2 regions of the Priestia sp. GS2 genome follow, and region 1 is predicted to be linked to the other one. Evidence: riboswitches for the same ligand, from Rfam matches in the RefSeq annotation. Region 1 holds a riboswitch; the other holds the start of a gene.
What was found. Region 1 has a riboswitch for cyclic di-GMP ahead of sinI (DNA-binding anti-repressor SinI). Riboswitches for the same ligand answer to the same signal wherever they lie in the genome.

Region 1 (12,416 bases):
GCACGTCAATTTATTAAAGAAAAAAGTGGACTATAAAGTAGGTAACGTAAGGAGCTGGAAGAAATGTTTGAAAAGCTTGGACAGTTAAAAGAAGGCTACAATGAATTAACGAATATGGCAAGCAAGCATGAGAATATGATGCTTGATATCGGAATCTATAGTTTAAGAGAAGGTGCGGAGCAAGTATTGCGAGATTCGAAGAAAGAAACAGCAGTACTTTTATTAGAAGGGAAAATCCGCATTGAGTGGGATGGTAATGTCCAAGAGATAGAGCGTGAAAGCGTGTTTGAAGAAGATCCATGGTGCCTTCACGTTGCATGCGATAATGAAGTGAAAATTACGTCGCTTAGAAAAAGTGAATTCCTTGTTCAAAAAACAGACAATGATCGTATGTTTTCTTCTAAGCTTTATATACCTTCAGATTGTCAAAGTGAAGTAGCGGGAGAAGGTGTATGGGACGGAACAGCTCAGCGAGTAATTCGTACCATATTTGATTACAATAACGCGCCGTATTCAAATATGGTTATTGGTGAAGTGATTTCTTATCCAGGTAGGTGGTCGAGCTATCCTCCCCATCATCATGACCAGCCGGAAGTTTATTACTATCGCTTTAATAAGCCTCAAGGGTTTGGCTGTGCAATGGTTGGTGAAGATGCTCATCGCGTTGTTCATAATAGCTTTATCACCATCCCGGGAGAACTAGACCATCCTCAAGCGACCGCTCCAGGGTATGCAATGTACTTTTGTTGGATGATTCGTCACCTTGACGGTAATCCGTGGAATGCGCGCATTATGGAAAAGGAACATGAGTGGTTACTTGAGCCTGGAGCCAAAATTTGGCCGGAAAAAGAGTAGTGAAAAGCGCCTAACAAAAGTTGGGCGTTTTTTCACAGTTTATGAGGAAAGAAAAGGGGAATATCTACACTAACAACTACTTTGATTGAAAAGGGAGAGTGGATAAGATGAAGCAGGTAACGACTCAGGAAACACAGGCGATTCAAGGGCAAGATCCTTCTCAAAAGGGAAACAAGCTTCTAACAGGTATTGCGGTAGGAGCAGCTGTTGGAGGTGTGGTAGCACTGGTGGATAAGCGTACCCGAACAAAGGTTATATCCGGCGCACAGTGCGCTAAAAGTTCGACAACAGATTTTGTCACGCGTTTACGAGAGAACCCGTCTGAGGTAAAAGGTGAATGGCAGCATCGCATTAAAGTAGCTTCAGGTGTTATTAAAGAAGTAACGTCAGATCTTAAGAGCTTATATGAGAAAGTGAACAATGAACTAAATGGTTCCGTACAGTCTATTAAAGAAGAGTCTTCTCAAATAGTAGAGTCTGCGCAAACTGTACAAGAAGACCTGCAAGAAATCGGTGATAAAGTAAAGCAGGCTGGTGAAGAAGTGGCTACTCCGACAAACCCTGAGCTCAAAAAAAACCCAACTCCTCAGCCTGAAACAATACCAAACAAACCAGCCTACTATCAATAAAACACAAAAAGGCTGGGACATCAGTATTTCAGTCATTTATCCGAGCTATCACAAGTAAATTAACTTGCGATAGCTCGGATGTTTTTTTGTTGGTTTGAAAAGCGAGTGTTTGTAGCGTAATGGAACGAATTAAATTGCTCTTACAGCCTGGCGATTGTAGAAGCGTCAGGCTTCGTCTTTGAGAGGAAATCATTTAGCTATGTCTCAGTCTCTTTTATATGAAAATCTCCGGAATACGAAATTTTTTAAAATAATAATATATACCCATAACAAAACAACTTATAGTTCAATAGGTCTGTTTAATATTCTTATAGTTATATTTTAACAGTTTTTTTACAATTTTTATCCTCTTTTTAGCCTATAATGTCGAGTTGTAAGACGACCTAAATAGAGAAATATGTAGGATTTTAGCGGTGTGTAATGCTTTATTACAAAAGCAAAAAACTATTGACCGACAAGAAACTTCAGATTAAAATAAATTTTGCTAATAGTGTGATAATTTTGAGGGGGGTATTATCTTTGGTTACATGGAAAAAAGTACTAGGAACATCGTTGCTAGCAACGACCGTTGCAATCGGTGGAGGACTTCCGCTGTTTAACGCCACAAGTGCATCAGCGAAAACAGCTGATCAGCTTGAAAGTCCACCGCTTGATATGAATATCGTTCCAGAAGAACGATTAGGAAAGGCGCTGCAGCAGCAAGGCATCATTTCGAAAAAAGCATCAAATCAAGAAGTGAAGAAGGCTGTCCAAGCATACATAGAGAATAAAGACAGTCACAAAGAGAGTATGAAAGGTCAAAAACCAAATAAAATTGATCTTAAAGCAAAGCAAGCACGTGCGAAAAATGTGGAAAAAGTAAAAGAAGCAAAGAACGTGAACATGAACGCTGTCACAAAAGGAAAAGGTGACGGAGTAAAAGTTCAACCTGCTAAAGATGCAAAATATAACGGTAAAGTTCGTACAGACAAAGTGCTTGTCCTGTTAGTTGAATTTGCGGACTTTAAGCATAATAACGTGGTTCAAGAGCCTGGTTATATGTACGCTGATGACTTTAACCGTAACCATTATGAAAAATTAATGTTTGGTGATAAAGAATTCAAGTTGTTTAACGGTAACAAAGTTCAAACATTCAAGCAATATTACGAAGAGCAATCTGGCGGAAGCTATACAATGGACGGAACGGTATCAGAGTGGTTAACAGTTAAAGGAAATGCTGCTGAATATGGTGCTGATAATCCAAAAGGTGGCCATGATAACCTTGGGCCAAAAGGGCCTCGTGACCTTGTAAAAGAAGCGCTTCAAGAAGCTGTTAAAAGCGGCATTAATCTAAAGGAATTTGATCAATTTGATCAATATGATTTAGATGGTGACGGCAACCTAAACGAGCCGGATGGTTTAGTTGATCACTTAATGATTATCCACGCTGGTACAGGGCAAGAAGCAGGTGGCGGTAAGTTAGGAAATGATGCAATTTGGTCACACCGTTGGACGCTAGGTCAGCCTTATAAAGTACCTGGTACTGACATTTCTGCTTATGATTACACAATTCAGCCGGAAGACGGAGCGGTTGGTGTTTTCGCTCATGAGTATGGTCATGACTTAGGTCTTCCAGATGAGTACGATACGCAATACTCTGGTCAAGGTGAGCCGGTTGGAGTATGGTCTATCATGAGTGGTGGAAGCTGGGCTGGAGAAATTGCTGGAACAGAGCCAACGAGTTTCTCTCCGCAAAACAAAGAGTTCTTCCAAAAGGTAATGGGAGGAAACTGGGCAAACATTAAAGAAATGGATTTAAAAGATATTAACAAGACTGGCGCTGTAAGCATCATTGATCAAAGCGTAACGAAATCTAAAAACCCAGGTATTGTGAAGATTAATCTTCCTCAAAAAGCCGTGCAAGGGATGAAAACTGATTTCGGTAAGAAGTTTTATTACAGTCAAAAAGGTGACGACCTGCGCACAGCAATGACAACAAAAGAGTTAGATTTAACAAATGCAACAAAAGCGTCATTTGATTTTAAAGCAAACTATGAAGTGGAAGCAGAATATGATTACTTATATGTAAATGCTATTTTGCCAGATGGATCTAAGGTTCTTTTAGATACAATTGGTGATAAAGCAAATAACGCTGATCATTCGGCTGAAACAACAAATGGTAAATGGGTAGATGTAAGCTATGATTTAAGTCAATTTAAAGGTAAGAAAATCAAGCTTCAGTTTGAATACGTAACGGATGGTGGACTAGCGCTAGAAGGTTTTGGCCTTGATAACGCATCACTTGTTGTAGATGGTAAAGTAATATTTACAGATGATGCAGAAGGACAAACAACGTTTACACTAGACGGATTCGAGCAAACAGATGGTTTAATGTACAAGGATAACTACTACTACGTTGAGTGGAGAAACTACGCTGGAAATGACAAAGCGCTGCAATTTGCGCGCGGAGCGAAGTACAATACTGGAATGCTATTGTGGTATGCTGATGATAGCTACTTAGATAACTGGGTTGGACAGCACCCTGGTGAAGGTTTCTTAGGGGTTGTGGATTCACATCCTAAAAAGGTTCTATACTTTAATGGAAACGGAATTAGCACAACGGCAAACACAACGCGTTATCAAATTGCAGACGCTGCGTTCTCATTTGATTCAACGCTTCCATGGACATATACACATGCAACAAATGGAACAATCTCTTCTAAAGAAGCAAAAGGCGTAACAAGCTTTAACGACCGTCGTTCTTATATCGATGATCGTATTAAAGATGCAGGCCGCATCCTTCCAAAACACGGTTTGAAAATCGATGTAATTGGCGAAGCGAAAGATAATTCAGCTGGCGCGGTTTGGATTCATAAATAAGAGATTCAGAAGCGGTAAGTGAAAAACTTACCGCTTTTTTCTATGGAAAATATTGAAATGAGGAACACAATGTGTATATAATGTATATAAAGTATATATACATTATTTAAAAGAGGTATGAATATGCATATTGTAATTTCAAATCAGTCAAAAGAGCCTATATATGAACAAATTTACCATCAGATTCAAAAGCAAATCTTAGCGGATGAATTAAAACCGGGAACCTCGTTACCATCGATGCGTCAGCTTGCTAAGGATTTAGGTGTTAGCGTCATTACAACCAAGCGTGCTTATGAAGAACTTGAAAAGGGTGGGTTTATCTTTTCAATTGTGGGAAAAGGCTCATTTGTTTCGGAACAAAATCATGAGATGATTCGGGAGCGAAAGCGAAGAGTTATCGAAGAACAATTAGCAGCTGCCATTCAAAACAGCAAGGGGATTGGAATTGAGCTGCAGGAACTTCAAGAGCTTTTAATTATTTTATATGAGGAGGAAAGGTAATGAATAGCGTGATTGAATTGAATAATGTAACCAAGTCCTTTAACGGATTTCAGCTAAAGGATTTATCTCTGTCAGTAAACAAAGGTTTTGTGACAGGATTAATTGGTGGAAACGGAGTAGGAAAGTCGACGATTATTAAAATGATTATGAATCTATTACAGCCTGATAGAGGGAGCATTTCTGTATTTGGCTTGAACTACATCAAGCATGAGAAAGAGATCAAACAACGGATTGGATTTGTATGCGATGAAAATATGTACTACGAAAACATTACGTTACGTGAACTTCATCGTATTATTAAGCCCATGTACAGAAACTGGGATGATACGTTGTTTACACAGTACGCGGAACGCTTTGAATTGCCTTTACGTAAAAAAATCAAAACATTTTCAAAAGGGATGCTGATGAAGGCTTCTTTAACGATGGCATTGTCTCATCATGCAGATTTAATTGTGATGGATGAGCCAACATCTGGCTTAGATCCCATTTTTCGAAGAGAGCTGTTAGAGATTCTACAAGAGCTCATGCTCAATCATGAGAAAACAATCTTCTTCTCCACGCATATCACCACAGATTTAGATAAAATCGCAGACTATATTACCTTTATCCATAACGGACAGCATATGTTTACAAAAGAGCACCATCAAATCTTTGAAGAATACGCCCTCGTAAAAGGGGCAGTTGATTTATTAGATCGTGACACGAAAAAAGAATTTCTAGCCATTCAAACGTCTAATCATGGGTTTGAAGCGCTCACTAACAAAAAGGACCGCGTACACGATATCTTCGGTGCAGAAGTGCTCATTGAAAAGCCGACGCTTGAGGACATTATGTTCTATACAAAAAAGGGGGAGCGTGAACATGCTACAGCTTATTCGTAAAGACTTTTTATTACAAAGAAATGTATTTATTATTTTACTACCGATCTTATTTATCTATTTACTAATTGATACGTCGACTACTTGGGTAGGTATTATCTTTAGCATTGCACTCATCATGAATGCTTTTTCAGAGGATGAGAAATCCGCTGTGCGGCTTTTGCTAAACTCACTTCCGTACACACGTAAAGAGATTGTATCAGCTAAATACCTTGGTGCGTTCCTGTTTGCAGTTATTACGCTTTTGGTCATTGCTATTTCAAACCGGATTATTCATGGTGAAGGGATGCAGTGGGGGCAATTAGTGTTTAGTATCAGCGTCGTTTTGATCTTTGTTTCCATTGCCTTTCCAGTTTCGTATATCTTTCACAGCAAATATTTAGGAATAGCTTTTATTGGGCTGTTTGTTATCTATATGATTATTGCTAATACCTTTGTTCATAATCTACAGGAACAAGTAATTAACGTTGCACGCACAATCATGTCTTTTAATGTTTCAGACCTTTATCTGTTTGTTCTTTTACCTGCGTTACTTCTCTACCTCTTATCGTGGCTTACATCGATTTTTATCTATAAACAAAAAACATGTTAAGTGGTTCCTTTTCTCTAGCTCTCAATGAACATACTATTCTTAAGAAAATAATAACAGTTTTGTAAGGATAGTCTTGCAAAATGAAACTGAACCTTTACAATTAAAAATAAGACTGATAGAGCGAGGAGAAAAGAGAACTAGATGCATGATTCATTTTTAAATCACATCGTATCCTCTAGTAGACAAGGCGCGATGAACGTTCATACTTTTAATACAGCACTCATAGAAGCTAGCTCATATGCTATTTTTTTGTTGGATAAAAAAGGGGATTTACTTTTTTATAACGAACAAGCTTCAGCTTTTGTATGTACTGAAGTGCAAGGACGAATCTCTTTTTTTCAACTTGCAAAGTACGGATTAGATCATGAAAAGTATTTTGCATATGCACTGAACGGTGAAGTTGTCCAATTTACAGCAATGTTAAAAACAAAGTGTGGCAAGAATATGAGGATGATGGTGAGTTATATTCCAGTCTTTATCCATGAACAATTACAAGCGGTGTATGCAATCTGTAAAAAACAGGCGGAAGAGCAGTGGCATTTATTAACGCTTCAAAACCAGCTGGATATGGAACAAAAGCTAGCGAATATCGGAAGCTGGTATTATGATGTGCTAGAAAATCGATTCTGCTGGTCGAGACAAATGCATTCAATTTTTGGAGTTAAAGAACATAGCGGTTTTCTTCCTTCATATGATAAAGTGCTGGAGTTTGTTCATCCGGATGATCAAGAATATATGAATCAAACTGTCAAACAAGCTATTAACAGGGGTGATAGCTATAGTATTAAATATCGTTTAATACAACCAAATGGTGATTTACGTATCGTATTTGAAAAAGCAGACCCCGTCATGAATGAGCAAAATCAAGTTGTGCAGCTTCTTGGTGTTGTATATGATGTAACTGAAATACATCATATAAAAAAACAGTTTAAGCAGGTTAAACAGAGGTTTTCTGTGAGGCAAGCTAATTTAGAAGTTGGGATATGGTCAGCAGATGTGCGTGAAAGCAAAGTGACGTTTTGCTCTGATGGCATTGCCGATATCTATGAGGAGTCAATAGAAAAGATTATTGAAAATCGATCGTTTTGGAAAGAGCGTGTACATCCTGATGATTTAGAAAAAGTAGAGTTAGCACAATTAAAGTTGATGAAGGGTGACCCTATCTGTCATTACTACCGTATTATTACGAAAAAAGGAAATGTTAAATGGTTAAAAGATCAGATAGTTCCTGATGTCGATGAAAAGGGAAACGTCATTCGATTAGATGGAATTATAGAAGATGTTACGGAGAAAAAGCATTATATAGACGAAATTGAATATCTAGCACACTATGATTACTTAACCAATTTACCGAATCGCCGTAAGTTTGAACAAACATTAACTGAAGTAATTACGCATGCTAAAAACAACGAGGCTTCTATTGCTGTTTTTTATCTTGATCTTGATCGCTTCAAGCATTTAAACGATAACCTAGGTCATGATATAGGTGACCGCATGCTGCAAAAGATAGCGCTTCGGCTTCAACAAAAAACACAGGGGAAAGGGTCTCTTGCGCGAATCGGTGGAGATGAATTTGCACTGTTTTTTGAATCAGCAAACTGCTTGGAAGATTGTATGCCAATTGCCAAACAGCTTTTTGAACAGGTAGAAAAGGAAGTTAAAATGGATGAACTTGACTTGCATACGACAACAAGTATGGGGATTGCAATTTATCCACGTGATGGAGAAGATGCGAAAACTCTTTTGAAAAATGCCAGCCTTGCCTTGCATCGAGCAAAAGAGCTAGGGAAAAATGAATGGCAGCTCTATTCACCTTGTATGGATAGTCAAATGTATACAAGCTTTCATTTAGAAAAAGAGCTGCGCAGTTCGTTTGAACGCAATGAGCTGTTTCTTCAATATCAGCCAAAGATTAACGCGCAAACGAGAGAGATTGATAGTTTTGAGGCACTGATTCGCTGGAAACACCCAGAGCGGGGATTTGTATCACCTGGAGAGTTTATTCCAGTCGCTGAGGAGTCTGACCTTATTGTCAAGATTGGTGATTGGGTACTAGAGAAAGTATGTCAACAGCTGAAAGAATGGAAGCAGTTGGGGCTGACGGTTGTGCCAGTGTCGGTTAACGTATCGTCGAAGCGCCTTTTGAAACCGCACTTTATTGAATTTATCACAGAGCTCTTAAAACGCTATGACATCGATCCCTCGCTTATCGAACTAGAAATTACGGAAAACTCTATCATTCATCATGAAGATCAGGTGAAAGAAATGATGACAACCTTAAGAAAGCAGGGCGTAACGTTTGCTTTAGATGATTTTGGAACAGGGTTTAGCTCGCTATCTCACTTGCAGAAGCTGGAGTTCGACGTACTAAAAATAGATAAGACATTTATCCAATCTGTTGTTGAAAATGAGAAACATCAAATGATTACAAAAAGTCTGCTCTACCTCGCACAAGGGCTGAACATGAAAGTTGTAGCTGAAGGTGTGGAAACGCATGCGCAGCTTTCGTTCTTAAAGAATCGGGGATGTTCTTTTATTCAAGGCTATATCTTTAGCAAACCTGTGTGCGAAGACAAAGCGGCTGACTACTTGAAAATGAAGTATTTAACGCCAAACGTATAGCATAGATAAGATGAAAAAACACTTGGACGTATCATCCAAGTGTTTTTAATTAGCTTTCTGAAAAACCAGTTGCGATAACGGTTACCATTACTTTATCTTGAAGGTCTTCGTTGATAACGGAACCGAAGATCATGTTTAATTCTTGATCAGAAGCAGACGTCACGATATCAGCAGCTTCCTGAACTTCAAATAAGCTGAGGTTAGAGCCGCTTGTAATATTCATGAGAATTCCTTGTGCTCCGTCAATTGAACGGTCTAACAGTGGACTAGAAATTGCTTTCTTTGCCGCTTCAGCAGCACGATCAGGACCGCTTGCAATCCCAATTCCCATCAGCGCATAACCTTGGTCAGACATAATGGTCTTTACGTCAGCGAAATCAAGGTTAATAAAGCCTGGGATAGAAATTAAGTCCGAAATGCCTTGAATACCTTGACGAAGTACGTTATCAGCTTCGCGGAAGGCATCAAGCATTGTCGTACGCTTATCACCAATTTCTAATAAGCGATCGTTTGGAATGACGATCAGCGTATCAACCGCGTTCATCATTTCGTCAACGCCGCCTGTTGCTTGACGCGTCCGTTTTGTTCCTTCAAAACGGAACGGTTTTGTTACGACACCGATTGTTAGCGCACCGAGCTCACGAGCCATTTCCGCAACAACAGGTGCTGCACCTGTTCCTGTTCCGCCGCCCATGCCTGCTGTTACAAACACCATGTCGGCACCTTGAAGAGCATCTTGGATTTCTTCTTTGCTCTCTTCCGCAGCAGCGCGTCCAACTTCAGGATTTGCACCAGCACCGAGTCCGCGCGTTAGGGCAGCGCCAATTTGCATGCGCTTTTCTGCTTTTGATAGATTAAGAGCCTGAGCGTCTGTGTTTACAGCCATAAACTCAACGCCTTGTACACCGTGTTCAATCATGCGGTTAACGGTATTATTTCCACCGCCTCCTACACCAACTACTTTAATTTTCACTAGTGGAGATCCTGTATCAAAATCAATCATATGTTCAGCCTACTTTCTTTCATTCGATTGTTCAAAAAAGGTAAGTGATTGTTTAAATAATCATCATCTTTATTTCCGTTGACATAATGATGTTAAATTCACTGTTTTATCGCCATTGTACCATTAATTAAGGTTGTCTGTCTGTATTTGACGAAAAACGTTATCAAAACGCAAAAAAGATGACCAAATAACTCGACTTTGGTCATCTTTTGAATGTATCAACATACTGTTTTGCTTGAAGCAAACCCCAACCTGAATCTTGCCTGATAGCTTTTATAATTTCTACATTTGTTTTTCCTTGTTCGATCATAGCAGAGGTTTTGGCTGTAAGTGCTTCTTGTTGGTCTTTTGTGAGTGGTATCGATTTAATTTGATTTTCGAGCAGACGAATCTTAGAATTTAAAGCAAGAATATAGAATACTAGAGCCGCAATAATGAGAAATAATGCTAGATTCAGCTTTTCTTCACACTCCTTTTATTTACTGCTATTACTAGTGTACAAGAAAAAACCTTCAGATAATTTATACCTAAAGGCGCAAGGTGTTATATTGCAATACGAGGACTATTCATGTGGATTTGTTCTGAAGTAAAAAATCTTTTACCTCTTCAGTTGTGAGACCAAGCTCCTTTGCATACTGCATGAGTGAAATCCATTCTTGTACATTTTCTTCTACACTGATTGTTGTTTGGTTTATCATTACTTCAATATCCTCCTCTACCCATTTCAGGGAGCTCAGCCATCATAGTGCTTTTCCACCTTAGATCTGTAGCTTTGCGTCGCTTTCTTTCAAAAGGTTTGCCTTTTTCTGAAGAGAACTATTTTTTAGTATCACTGACAGTATATAATGAGAAAAACGAAAAAGGTGTCGAAATATGGTATAGTTTTCAATAAAATTGAAAAAAATATCTTATTTATGAGTAAATATACTCATAAAATGTAATATTATAGATTTTTATGGATGGAAAATAGGTAATTTAAACGAAAAATATATGCTAAGGAAAATGAGCTACGGTATAATAATATAGCGGACGCTAACCTTAACGAAAATGGAGTCATAGGTCATGCATAGTGAACTACTAAAATATGTAGTAATCGTTGGAAGTTCAGGTGTTCTTATTTTAGCTTTAAGTTTATACGGTGCCTTTAAAATTCGCGAGGGCCCCGGTGTTAAGCATTATGTCATTTTAACCTGTATGTCTGCAGTTTTTGCTTTTGGATATATGTTTGAAATGATGAGTACTTCAATTGAAGAAGTGAAGTTTTGGCTAAGCATAGAGTATTTACCGCTTCCATTTATTCCAGCGTTCATTGTTTTAATGTGCTTTAACTACGTTGGCAAAAAGATTTATCCAGCATTTTATTATCTTTTATTTACTGTTCCAATTATTACAATTTTCACTCACAATACAAATGAGTGGCATCATCTGTATTATAAAAAAGTGGGATTTCGAAGCGATACGCCTTTTCCAGTGGCAGATTTAGTAGCAGGTCCGTTTCATTATCTCCATTCATTTTATTTGTTTGTCTGCATCATGCTTAGCGTCATTGTACTATTAATGGAACTTCGAAAATCAGCTTTTCAATTTCAAATGCAAATTTTATTAATGGTATTTGGCTTGCTAACGCCTGTTATCGCCAGCTATTTTTATTTAAATAAGCTTAGTCCATATGGCATTGATTTGGGACCTGTTTCCATTGGATTGACCTGCTTGTTTCACGGGGTGGCTATCTTTATGTTCCGTTCTTTTAACGTGGTGCCTATCGCTCGTGATGTGGTATTTGAAACGATGAAAGAAGGCGTTGTTGTACTAAATCAAAAGGGCATAGTGGTAGACTTTAATAATGCCGCTCGTCAAGTGATTCCCATGCTGCATCATAGAATGGTTGGTGAGCATGTTCTATCCATTGTAAAAGAAAATAAAGCACTAGCAACTGTAATTCAAGAAAGGAAAGATTGTGATTACCGTCACGAAACTGGAGTCATTCAGCACTTTCACGTTCAGTTTTCGGAAATATACAACACGAGCCAAGTATACCTAGGCCAAATGATTACGTTCAGTGACGTAACAGAACGAGTTAACATGCAGGAAGAACTTCGGAAGATTGCTAGTATTGATGGTTTAACAGGAGTGTATAATCGCACATTTTTTGTTCGACAAGCGGAAGAAATGCTCAGATCGCTCACGAAACGTGGAGGGTTAGCAGCTGTTATTATGTTTGACATTGACTACTTCAAAACAGTCAATGATACGTACGGGCATGAAATGGGAGACGCCGTGTTAAGAAAAATCAGTGAAATTGTTCAGAAAAATGTACGATCGACTGATATCGTTGGGCGCTACGGAGGAGAAGAGTTTATTATTTACCTTCCAGCAACTGCTCTTTCTGAAGTTTACAGCTTGGCAGAGCAGCTGAGGGAAGCTATTCAGAATACGGTAATCGAAGCTAATGAAGTGAAACAGTTTGTAACAGCGAG
Region 2 (12,416 bases), 1.3 Mb from region 1:
CTGCTTTATTTCAGTTTGACGCATCCTTTCTTAGTCATCTTCGGGAGTTTTATTACGAGTCTCTATGTATACACCTCCATTATATATCTTTTTACTATATGAAAAGCTTCATCCTAATTATCTAATATCTAGCTGAGTAAGAAGAGGTTACCCTTTATTAGCTATGCTTTTTTATCATCTTTTTCGCCAAATAAGTGCGCTAATCAGAAAAAGAACGCCCATACTAAATGCTAAGAGTGAATCCAACAGCACTTCGTTCGTTTTTGCGTAGCGAATTATTAACGTACCGCCAAATATCAGCATAATCATGAAGGAACACCTTATTAAATACGTATTGATACTCATTAACTTCACACCTTTTTATAGACTATTTTAACACAATAGGTAAAAAATAGTAAAAAAACCATTCCCTAGCCGAATGAATGCAGGGAATGGTTCTCTTGGTTATGGTGTTACCTCTACTAAAATCGCATCTCCATTTTTTCCAACCTTGATTTTAGCATGTTTTGCTTCTTGTTCTACTCTTTGACCGGTTCCTTCTGGAATAAAGTAATGCTCAATGCCATACTGGATTCCCCAGCTGTAGTACGTACCTGTTATGAGAACATCATCTTTCTTTGCTTGATAAGGAGAATTCCATTTGTCATGAGTTTTATAATGCTCTGCATACTCAAAGATCCCTTGTTCATTTTTACGAAGTACAAGCTGTATCCGTTCACCGTCTTTCACATCATCTAATTCAATTTCCGAAATCTCATAGTTCAATTCCACATAATCTCCTTGCAAAAGTGAACGCGGATCTAATGGAGCTAGCTCGAGCTTCACTTCTTTTCCACTTTGGAGAAGTAGTTCATTTTTCATAAACAATCCCCCAAGAATCACAAGCTGTAAAGCAATGATAAATAAGATTCTTTTTTTATGTTGATCGATAAAAGAAGGCTGTTGCTTTTCCACAGAGTCAAACTTATAGCTAAATGCAACAAATAATGCACCTAATAGTAAAAGCGCGAACGATTTATCAAGAAGGTCCCAGAGGTAATCATAATACTTTGTTCCTAAAAAGATAAACCAAAAAACCATCGAAACCGTAAACTCAAATTTTTTACCGCTGCGCACGCTTTTAAAGAGAAATACCGTAGAAAACACAAAGAACAAGATGCTGTAGGTTATGTTTAAAGTAGGTGAATTCACGCTTCCAATAAGGGAAAGTGAAAAGATAAACGTAAGCAAAAGCGAGCTTCTTTTAAAAGGTAAGGAAGCTGTCAAACAATACACGATGACATTTAACAGAATAAGCGCAATTAAAACGTAATCAAATTGAATGGCTTCGTAATAAGTTGTTGGTAGTTTAATAAGTATCAACAGCTGAGCAAGCGTGTAGATGGCTACGCGCAAGGATGTTTGTTTAGCAAACCACATAAGTGAAACAAAGAGTGCTAGATAGATAAAAAACAGCACATCGTATACAAAGAATGCGGACACCCCACTTATTAAAAATCCCGTCATAAAAAGGGTATACTTAACGGTTGGAATAGCTGCTTTAATAAAGAAAAACGAAAGCATAATGGCTGTTCCAATCAGCATCATGAAGTTTTGTGAATACTCTCCGCTAAAGAGCGTTACAAGCCCACCGATAGATATGCTACCTAAAATAGAAGCGATTGCCGTAATTCCTATGATAATAATTTGTTTAATTACACGCAGCGATCTTTGCTGAGCATTGGTGTGGTGAGAAAGCCAGTTAATGAACCAAACGCTAGCTGCAACAAATAAAAACACAAATCCAAGTACCAAAAATAAGGTGAGTTCACTGTAGTTGTCAAACAGATACCACAAAACTTGCTGAACAACGAGCAGTGCAGCAGCAACGATTGAAATTCCTAGCAATCCTTTATGTGATTGCACTTTTGAAAAATAAAACAGTGACACAATTAATAGAACGATGTAAGCAATCAAAACGCTTACGCTTAACACAGTATAATTTGGCTGTGAAATGCTTAAAAAGATAAAGTGAATGATAGTAAAAGCAGCGTACATTACAATAGTTGACTTTACATGTTGCTTTTTTACGAATAGAAAGATAAGTGCGTTCACAAATGCCATTGTAAGGTAAAGAAAAATTTCTTCATTTTCTGTTCGCTGGAAAACGGCAGTAGGTGAAATATAAAAGTACATGGTGAGCTGAAGTAAAAGAAACGAAAGAACATAAAATGGCTGATATTTTGTAAGTAAACTAAATAGGACAGTCGGTAAAAACCAAATGAAAAATAACCAATAAGCGTCCGCATGCGTGTTATAGATTTGGCCGACGAGCGCAGTACTTAAACCGAATGAAATAGAACCAGCAACAAGTAGCCAATGACTAAGAAACGCTTGATGAGGTAACAGCATTCTACCAATGAAGCCACTTCCATAAAATAGCAGCATCATGGCTATGCTCAAGGCGATTTTTGTATAGCGGTCAAACCCTTGCCAGTTTGATGCAAAGAAATACAGTATTCCTGCCAATAGTAACGAAATACCTAGTAAATAACCAAGCTTTACAAGGTTTTGTCTCATAAAATCTCCCCTTTTTTTCGCCTATATTACTATATACTAGCGCGGTAAGAAAAATTTGACAACAAGCGAGAAATTTTTCTGCTATTGTATAATATAGGTAGTTAAATGAAAGGAGAGATTTTCATGAATGAAGCTTACATATGCAGTGATTGTCATCAGACGTACCCCGTAAAGGACATGCCATGGAAGTGCAAGTGTGGGGGAGTGTTGGATTTGCTAAAAGAAAAGGTAGTCTTTCAACATACAAGCGTTCATCATCAGTTGCCAACGATGTGGCGCTATGTTGATGCACTACCTTTTTCAAAAGCAGCAGACACCTGGAAGCAAGTAACGATGGGAGAAGGGAATACGCCGCTTATTTGCTTGGAACCAAACGCACCCAATACGTATGTGAAAGTTGACTACATGATGCCTACACTCTCTTTTAAAGATCGCGGAGCAGCGGTATTGATTGCAAAAGCAAAAGAGCTAAAGGTAGAAAGTGTCATTGCTGATAGCAGCGGAAATGCTGGAACAGCCATTGCAGCCTACGCCCAAAGAGCCGGCATTGCCTGTGATATTTTTCTTTCAAGTAGTACGTCTCCAAAAAAGGTGGCGCAAATAAAAGCTCACGGAGCGCGTATACGAGAAGTAAGCGGAACGAGAGAAGATGTTGCTGCAGCTGCTCAGAAGGCAGTTCACGATGAAGGGAAATTCTACGCAAGTCATGTGTATAATCCCTATTTCTATGAAGGTACTAAAACATATGCGTACGAAATTTGGGAGCAGCTAAACGGAGCGCCAGACACACTCATTGTGCCGGTTGGAAACGGAACGCTGCTTCTAGGTGCATACTATGGGTTTAATGAGCTAAAAGACAACGGATTAATAGAAAAAGTACCTAAAATTGTCGCTGTACAAGCCAAAAACTGTTCTCCAATTCACCAAGCATTTAACAGAGGAGAAAAAGCAGCCACTCCAATCTCAGGACAGCCTACTTTAGCAGAAGGAATCGCTATTGCTGCTCCTGCTCGCTCTAAGCAAATTTTATCAGCTATTCGAGATACAGGTGGGGACGTTATTAGTGTAAGTGAAAAAGATATTCAAAAAGCAAGAACGTTGCTTGCTGAAAAAGGATTTTACGTTGAGCCAACGACAGCTGCGAATTATGCTGGGTATTTGCGATATGATTGTGAATCAGCAGAGAAAGTCGTGATTCCGCTTTGCGGAGCGGGGATTAAAGTGACGTAAGGAATAAAAGGTTTTAAGCTGAATAGAAAAAAGAACAAACTCTAGAACGAGATTGAAAGAATTGGAGGAAGACAGATGATTTTAGTCAGCTCATGCCTAGCAGGAATGCCGGTGCGGTATAACGGTACGTCTTGTGAACAGTCAGTCATACAATCGTTGATTCACGCGAAAAAAGCCGTTCCTGTCTGTCCAGAGCTTTTAGGAGGTTTTACCACGCCGCGCGAACCAGCTGAAATTGTTGGAGGAAGCGGTGAAGATGTGTTAGACGGAACGGCGAGCGTAATTGAAAAGTCGGGTAGGGACGTGACGAGTTTATACATAAAAGGAGCTTACCAAACACTTAAAATAGCAAAAGAGCTAAACGCAACTGTCGTGGTGTTAAAAGAAAGCAGCCCTTCATGTGGAAGTTCGATGATCTACAACGGCGTGTTTCAAGGTACACAAGTTGTAGGAATGGGAGTGACAACAGCTTTGTTAAGAAGACATTCCATTGAAGTGTTTTCAGAAGAGGAGTATAAAGTACTACTTGGCACCAGTTCAAGTTAAATATGCATGAAAAGTGAGGAGTCCATGTGCGCAAAAGTAAAAAATTCTATACAGTAGCCATCATGATTTTTGGAGTTTTCGTAATAGCAGTTACTTTAAATTTTCAATCATTTATACATGCAAAAAATATGTGTATCCAAGATGATAAAGAGCCGCTAGCAGAGAAAACATTTTTGGCATTCAATTGGTCCGTAGCTTGCCAAGAGTAGAATGATATGTAAATTACAAAAAAGCCCAGTAACAATAAACTGGGCTTTTTACCATAATGATGTTTCACGAGTACTTATGCTTCAATTCGCTTTCTAAGCGTCCAAATTTGATAAATCATATAAAGGGATTGATAAATAGTTAGGTAGGTTAATAAAATCCATCCATTCATTAAATATGGATAGATTGATTGTTGTACAGGTGTTGATGTAAGAAAATCTCTAAAATAGATACATAACATTACAACAAATGCTATAAATAGGCATAAACTTAGTAAGCCTTGTGTTAACTTACTTTTCGTTTTCCCGTTTTCAGCAGCATACTGGTTTGCCCAGCCGTCTTTTTTAGTTGCTGCAAGGCGTTCTATCCATACTTGATTAAAGGTAACGAGATTGACCCAAAGATAAATTTCAGGGCTGATTAATAAGCCAGATAAAATAACGTCAATGGGTCGATGCATTGGGGTTTTCAGAGCTAAAATAACATTTAAAATAGAAGCTAGACCAATAGGAATAGCCCATATCCAAGTCCAATAAAATTGGTCTGTTGCCAGCGCTACCGCCAGCAAAAGTACAAATAAAAGGCGAATGAGCAAATCACTAAGCGTTTTTAGCTGTGAGCGCCATAGCTTACCTTTATGTCGTGTTTTAACACCTAAGTTAGAATTAGTAAGCAGATCAACGGTTCCTGACTTCCATTTGTTTCGCTGTTCACGAAACGTATGGTAGGAGCGCATGGAGTCAACAAAGCATCTGGCAGAAGGGCTAATTAACGTTTTCCAATTTGCTTTTTGAAGCTGCCAAGTTAACAGCATATCTTCAACATCACTATCATTTTGCCAAGGACCATCGAGGTTATTTTGTTCAACAACTGTTTGTAAAGCTTCAGGTCGAAATAATGTTGCTTGTCCTCCCAATACGTACGTACTTCCACCATGATATTGCAAATCTAAAAGCCAGCTAGCCATGTCCTGCTTTTGTTGATGGGTCCACCAACGAGTAAGTGGGCCACCGTATTCACCACTTGCTAACTTTTGCTCATATTGAACATCGTCTTTAGACAGCTGGCTTTTCTTTTTGGGCATGCGCATTGTATATTTTGCCATTACACCACCAATATTTCGAGATGTCATCAAATCTTCCCAAAGGTTAATAAGGGCTTGCGGAGCCAGACGACTGTCTGCATCCATCCCTAATATCGCTTTAATGGATTCTTTATACAGCTGTTGATAAGTTGTGAGAGTTTTAGAATACAAGTCAAGCGTATCACCGTAAATACGTTTCCAAGCTGTGTTCAGTGCACCAACTTTGCGTTGTTTATTATTTTCCGTAATAAGAACTTTAACGTTTAAATTAAAGTCTTTAGCAGCTTGTTCTGCACGTTCTTTTGTGCGGTCGGTGCAGTTATCAGCAATTACAAATACATCCAAGTCTACTCGATTAGGTAAAAGTTGATCTCCTAATCCTTCCAAACAATCTCGGATTGACTTTTCTTCATTGTGAGCTGGAATAAAAGCTACAATTCGAGGCTTCATGTACGAAGCGCCAATACTTCCTGTACGCATGCTTTCGCTGTTCATCGTTAATACCCCTCCAACGGTATCAGGAAACCCAGCCATCATAGCTATTAAGCGTTAGATCTGAGGTTTTGCGTCCTAACCTTTCGATTAGTTTGCCTTTGGCTGAAAAATAAAAGTTTGTTTTCTTTCAAGAACAAAAATGAAGATTAAATACCTATATAAAGAATACTTTTTCTAGATTCTATCATAAAAATAGGTAAATATACCTTATATTAATTCGACAAATCATGCTATATTTCCCGAAATTATATGGTAGAATATTCAATATAATAAAAAAGTAGGTGTTTCTCTATGTATACAAGTGAACAGCACGCTTCTCACATCCAGCGTGAGCTTGAAAAGTATTCACAGTCAGTTGTGAATGAGCTAAGGAAGGTGACTCAATTTACCTTCCATTCAGAAATCGATCTGCTCGACTTTACTGCTTTTCCACAGGTATTGGATTTGTCCATTACGATGTTTTCGATGGACCGTGATGCAAATGAAGTGTTTGGAGAAGAGTGCAGAAGCGATGAGTTTGCTGGAAGCTTTACGATTAGTGAAGAAGTAAACTACAATTATCTATTGGAAGAGGAAGAAGACGCATTTTGGGAGTTTTATGAGGAGAACGAAGAGGTTGAAGAAGCAGAACATAAGGCTATTGCAAGCTGGTTTTATAGCTGTTGGTTAGAAGCGGGTGGTTCTTCTATTAAGCTTCCAAGTTACTTTAGCTTCCACGACCACGACCTTTGCTTGGACTTGCATCAAAACAAGTGGATTTCCGACGGTGATAAATGGTTTGAGTAAAGAGGAAAAATCTGCTACTTTATTGTATAAAAAGTGATTATGAAATCGTTCGATACTTTTATTATCTGAGGTGTGAAGCGGAAAAGAAGGTAGTCACTTTACAAAGCACTAAGCTTTCTCAAAGAAATTTAATTTTCTTATATGAAACCATAGCAAACGGAAAAAGCTCTGTGAATCACTATGACAGAGCTTTTTACTGTTTATAGCACCTTCTCTAATAGCTTTCATTTGCTTTTACAAGAACAGACGATTTGACGTTTACTTTTGATAAGCAAGCGGTTAATATTCCGGCAGTTAGTATAAATCCGCCAATCATTCCGATGACGCCGTGCCAGCCGTAGTGGGACCAGAATATTCCGCCTAAGGTCCCGCCAACGCTTGACCCCGTATAGTATAAAAATAAATATAGAGATGAGGCTTGTGCTTTGTTGCGCAGGGCTCGCTGTCCTACCCAGCTGCTAGCGATGGAATGAGCGCCGAAAAAGCCAAAAGTAAAGAGGCCGATACCGATAATTTTTAATAGTAAGTGGCTCTCTAAAGTAAGGCAGACACCTGCAAACGCAACGAGTAGATTAATCAGCAGAATTGGCTGTTTACCGTGGTGATCAATGAGCTTTCCGTTCCAAATTGAACTGAATGTTCCAATCATCATGATAATAAAAATCCAGCTGATAACGGATTCGCTGAGTCCGTAAGGCTTAGCGGTTAGCACGTAGCCAATGTAATTGAACAAAGCAACATTGCTTCCTAATAGTAAAAAGCCAATGCAAAATAAAAAGAGTAAGCCAGGGTCTTTTAAGTGATCAATTAGTGACTTTCCTAAGCTGATGACATTGAGGCTACGCGGTGTAAAGTGTGTAGAATGAGGGAGGCTGCGCCAAAAAAGAACCGTAGCAATTAAGCTAATAATGCCAATTAATCCAATGGAGAAATGCCAGCCTGCTGCGTCGTTGACAACTCCTGAAATGACACGCCCCGCTACGGCTCCAATGGCGTTTCCGCTAATGTATAAGCCCATGGCTGCACCTAAGCTTTTTCTTTCAATCTCTTCGCCAAGATAAGCCATTGCAACGGCCGGTAAGCCTGCTAAAGCAATTCCAACGAGTGCACGAAATACTAGTAACACATAAAAATTAGGACTAAAAGCTGTTAAAATGCAAAGTGCAGAAGCAGCAAACATTGAATAAACCATCACAGATTTTCGGCCCCATACTTCAGAAAGAGAACCAAAGACAAGCATACTGATGGCGAGGGTAATAGTTGTGATGGATAGCGACAAGCTTGCGATAGTCGGTGAAATATCAAATTCGTTTGTAAACGTTACCATTAAGGGCTGAGCGCAATAAAGAATGGCAAAAGTATTGAAGCCAGCTGCAAAAAATGCAAAGCTCATTTTGCGAAACGTTTTTGTTCCCTGCTTAATATAGCTCATACTGTCATCACTTGTTCATGATCATATTCTCCACACATATTTTATCCATCCTTTTGATTATTAATTTCGTTTCTATAGCTATAGGAGAATTTCTCTCCTGTATATCCTATCACTTCTGATATATAATGTATAATGCATAGTTATCATAATTTTGATGCATTTATGTAATGAATGGGAGAGGTGGCAAACGAGTTGGAATGGCAGCAGTTTGAATATTTCCAGACTTTAGCACGCTTACAGCATATGACAAAAGCAGCGAAGGAGCTTTCGATTACACAACCTGCTTTAAGCAGGTCGCTAGCTCGGTTTGAAGAAGAAATCGGTGTTTCGCTCTTTGAACGACAAGGGCGATCTATTCGCTTAAATCAGTACGGTGAAATTCTATTAAAAAGCGTTACAAATATGATGAACGAATTTGAGAAAGGAAAGCAAGAAATTCAGCATTTACTTGACCCTGAACAAGGACAGGTTTCTCTAGGTTTTCTACATACGCTGAGTATCAACCTTATACCCGATTTGCTTGTGGAGTTCCGAAGGAAGTATCCCAAAGTCAACTTTTCACTTCGACAGAGCCCAACGCACATTCTACTAGAACAGCTGGAGAAAGGAGAGTTAGACATTTGCTTAATCTCTCCCATGGGTATTAAAGAACCCGTAGTGTGGAAAGAGCTTTGGAGAGAAGAGTTATTTGCGATTGTGCCGACGAACCATGCTTTTGCTAAAAAAGAAGCTATTACGATTGAAGAGCTAGTAGAAGAGCCGTTTATTCATTTGAAAAAAGGATTTAGTCTACGCGTCACAGTTGAACAGTGTCTACATGAAGTGGGCGTGAATCCTCATGTAACTTTTGAAGGAGAAGAAGCTGACACGGTTGCGGGTCTTGTTGCTGCGGGTCTTGGCGTATCAATTTTGCCAGATTTAAAAGGAGTAGATCAAAGTCATATCGTGAAAATTCCTATTCGCTATCCAAAATGTGAACGTCTTATCGGTCTAGCTTGGGTTGAAGGAAGATATATTTCACCAGCCGTGCAGAACTTCAAAGAGTTTATATTAAAAACGTTTTAGCCGTCTATCAATAAATAAAATCCCTTCTTTACGCATATACATGGGTATTAAAAGAGTGTGCCAAGCTATAAAGGAGGGATTTTACATGTCAACAGTTCCAATACCTCTTTATAAAAAATGGTGGTTTCTTGCGCTGATGCTTGCGCTAACGATTGTCTTTTTATTTTGTTCTGCACTTATTATTACGAGTTATCAAAAAATTTCACTGCTAGAAGAAGAGGTTACTGAGCTGACAGAAGAAAAGAAAGAAGTCCTCGCAGAAAAAAATCAGGCTGTAAAACAGCTTGAACATGTAAAAATGAAGCTGTCTGAACTTGAGGATAAGCTCGTAGGTCAAACAGAAACTAGTCAGAATACGCCAACTGCTTTTTCAGCTACGCTTACGAATCCGATTGTTTCGCTAGATGAAAAAGAAGTCGAGCAAGCGGTTTATCAAGCTGCCCAAGAGAAATACCCTAAGAACAAAACGATGCAGGAGCACGCGGTTAAAGAACAGCTTGAAAGCTATGAGTATTTAAAAGAATACGAAATTACTTCACAGTTTGAGCTAAACCACCTGCATGATGCGATGAAGGCCCATCCAGATGATTTTACCGCGATGCAAATGGTATTTGAAGAAGAGTTAAAAGCTTATGAATATTAATGTCGAGATGCTATGCGGATTATCGTATAGCTATTTTTGTCTGGAAATCTCGTGAAATTCCTGTATAGTGATAGTAGAAAATATTGAATTAACAGGTGAATAACTACATGAGCACAATGAAATGGAACGAAGCAGCTTATGAGATGCTGCAAAAATGGCTGAATTTATATAACGAAAAAGAACCGCTGCGTTCACGCCATTTACATAATGTAAAGGACAAGCTTCATCAACTGACGGAAGAAGCGTTTATATTAGAGGTTTCAAAAGAGCTGAACGCGGTTTACAAAGTAGTAAAAGCAGAGCGCAAGCAGTATGACATGACTAACTTAGAGTTCTTAGTGACGACTTTGCTTTCAACAGAGTATCCAGCTTTTCTGGAAGCGCGCAGTCAAAACTTGCGCCGAGTAGAGAAGTTAAAACAACTGCATACAGAGATACTAACTCTGTTTGAAACAAACATTAACACATCGTCTGACATGACCAGCTTGTTCAATCGTTATTTCGATGTTATGTCAGCATATGGTCAAACAAACAAGCTAGCGAATCTTGAAGCGAAGTGCGCAGAATATTTGCCAGCGTTTATGGCTTTTTATCAAAAGCGTGAAGGGTTAAAAGAAAATGCTTTAACTGTTCAAAAGCAAGAAAGTGAACTGCTTGAAGAATGGAATCAGCTCCGAAAAAAGCAGTACGTGACAAAGCAAACAGCAACTGGTTTTCGTACGAAGCAGCACGAGTACAATGAAAGTCTTCGTCGTCTTATCGTCGCAAATAAACAGCTCATAGAAATCGACTTACCTGGTTTGAAGAACAGTTTTGCGAATCTTGAAGCTAATATGAAAGCATACGCTATCGAGGCGCTGCGGGCTATTGAAAAAGAAATTAATGAAATAATAGACGATAGCGAGCGTTCTCAACAACAGCTACAAAAACAAATCGAGAGAGTAACCTACGTCGAAGAAATGGATTCTCACTATAAATGGTTATCATCATTTATGGACGCTTCGCGAACGTTTTTTCACGGAAAAGAAATTGAAGCATTCGACCAAGTAGCAGATCTTTACCGAAGCTCAGCTATTACTGAATTTATTGAAGTTGCTAAAGAAGTACAAATGCTTACCGGGCCGGAACCTATGTCAGCTGCTTCTCTTCCTTCTTATTTTGCTAGTTTGCAAGTGAAAGAAGAAAAGCTAAGCGTTCCAGCTACAGCCGACTATCCGGTTCTGGAAAAGCAGCAAAAAACAAAGCGAACGTTTCCCTTTTTCGTAGGGGCAGTTCTTGCAATTGTGCTCATTTTTATTGTGTATATGAATTTTGGCCGCGGGGTTACGGATGATAATACTGCACCAGCTATGACAGAAAAAGCAGAGGCAAAAGATAAGCAATCAGCAGAAAATGAACCAAAGCCTGTAAAAGACGTGAGTGAAACAGAGATTCACAACTTTGTAGGGTCTTATAAAGCCGCTTATTTTTCAAGCTTAAACAGCGGCGACTTTAGCGGAATGGCACCTTATATCGATGAAGATGCGCAAGTGTATAGTGATTTAGAAGCGTATATTACGTCTTTAGCTGGAAAAAACGTGTCGTTTGCCAATGATCAACTGCTTGTTAGTAAAGTTGAAAAGACGGGTGAAGGTAAGTATTCGGTGTATGCAACAGAAGAGTACACGTTTACTGATTCGTATGATGCCAGTACGAAGTTTGTAAAGAATCGAATCTATCGCGTGGAGCTAAAAGGTGAAGATAAGCTTAAAATTAAAAGTATTGAAACCACCAAAGACGTTCAAACACCAGTTGAATAAACTATAGAGAAAGATCCTCCTCTCATCATTTAAGAGATTTTGAGAGGGGGATTTTCTTGTTCAAGCGTTTTTGCTTTAGGAGCTTTTTGAAGCGTAAGTAAAAAAACAACGCCAAAGATACAAGCAGCTCCCAGCCACTGAAAGAACCCAAACGGCTGCTGAAGCCAAAAGACCGTTGTCAATACAGCAGCAAGAGGCTCCAGACTTCCTAGCAAACTTGTTTCTTTTGGAGGGAGGCTATCTAAGCTTTTAATATACAGCCAAAACGCCAGCATCGTTCCAAAGATGATGACAAAGAGCAAGTAGCCGTACGCAGCAAACGTAAATGTATCAAAATGAGCTTCCCAAGGCGCTCGAATAAAGCTAAGCGCAACTCCGCCAACCACCATTGACCATCCAACAACAACCAAAGAGTCAAATCGTTTAAGAAGCCGAACTGCATACAGCGTATAAAAAGCGGAGCATACCGCAGAAAGCAGTCCCCATACGATGGCTAGATAGGGCACAGAAAGCGTTGAGAGCGACCCGTTTGTAAGAAGGAAGAAGCATCCGGTTAAAGCTAATAAAAGG

Region 2: linked by a shared signal. The riboswitch ahead of V2145_RS07985 (glycosyltransferase family 2 protein) and the one ahead of sinI (DNA-binding anti-repressor SinI) in region 1 are both predicted to bind cyclic di-GMP.

Annotation. Positions count from the first base shown of each region.
Region 1 covers NZ_JAZGJX010000001.1:2,801,755-2,814,170, reverse strand. The annotation lists gene iolE (myo-inosose-2 dehydratase) at 1-36, shown strand, start outside; gene V2145_RS14330 (5-deoxy-glucuronate isomerase) at 64-855, shown strand; gene V2145_RS14325 (YtxH domain-containing protein) at 963-1,484, shown strand; gene V2145_RS14320 (immune inhibitor A domain-containing protein) at 2,004-4,343, shown strand; gene V2145_RS14315 (GntR family transcriptional regulator) at 4,467-4,844, shown strand; gene V2145_RS14310 (ABC transporter ATP-binding protein) at 4,844-5,725, shown strand; gene V2145_RS14305 (ABC-2 transporter permease) at 5,706-6,314, shown strand; gene V2145_RS14300 (EAL domain-containing protein) at 6,456-8,936, shown strand; gene ftsZ (cell division protein FtsZ) at 8,986-9,939, opposite strand; gene sinI (DNA-binding anti-repressor SinI) at 10,506-10,637, opposite strand; cyclic di-GMP riboswitch class I at 10,664-10,750, opposite strand; gene V2145_RS14285 (histidine kinase N-terminal 7TM domain-containing diguanylate cyclase) at 11,002-12,416, shown strand, end outside.
Region 2 covers NZ_JAZGJX010000001.1:1,535,656-1,548,071, forward strand. The annotation lists gene V2145_RS07960 (DUF6366 family protein) at 1-24, opposite strand, end outside; gene V2145_RS07965 (hypothetical protein) at 175-309, opposite strand; gene V2145_RS07970 (GDYXXLXY domain-containing protein) at 445-2,559, opposite strand; gene V2145_RS07975 (threonine synthase) at 2,683-3,789, shown strand; gene V2145_RS07980 (DUF523 domain-containing protein) at 3,865-4,335, shown strand; gene V2145_RS07985 (glycosyltransferase family 2 protein) at 4,619-6,121, opposite strand; cyclic di-GMP riboswitch class I at 6,144-6,228, opposite strand; gene V2145_RS07990 (hypothetical protein) at 6,413-6,907, shown strand; gene V2145_RS07995 (MFS transporter) at 7,122-8,339, opposite strand; gene V2145_RS08000 (LysR family transcriptional regulator) at 8,532-9,404, shown strand; gene V2145_RS08005 (hypothetical protein) at 9,490-10,047, shown strand; gene V2145_RS08010 (TcaA NTF2-like domain-containing protein) at 10,155-11,846, shown strand; gene V2145_RS08015 (EamA family transporter) at 11,876-12,416, opposite strand, start outside.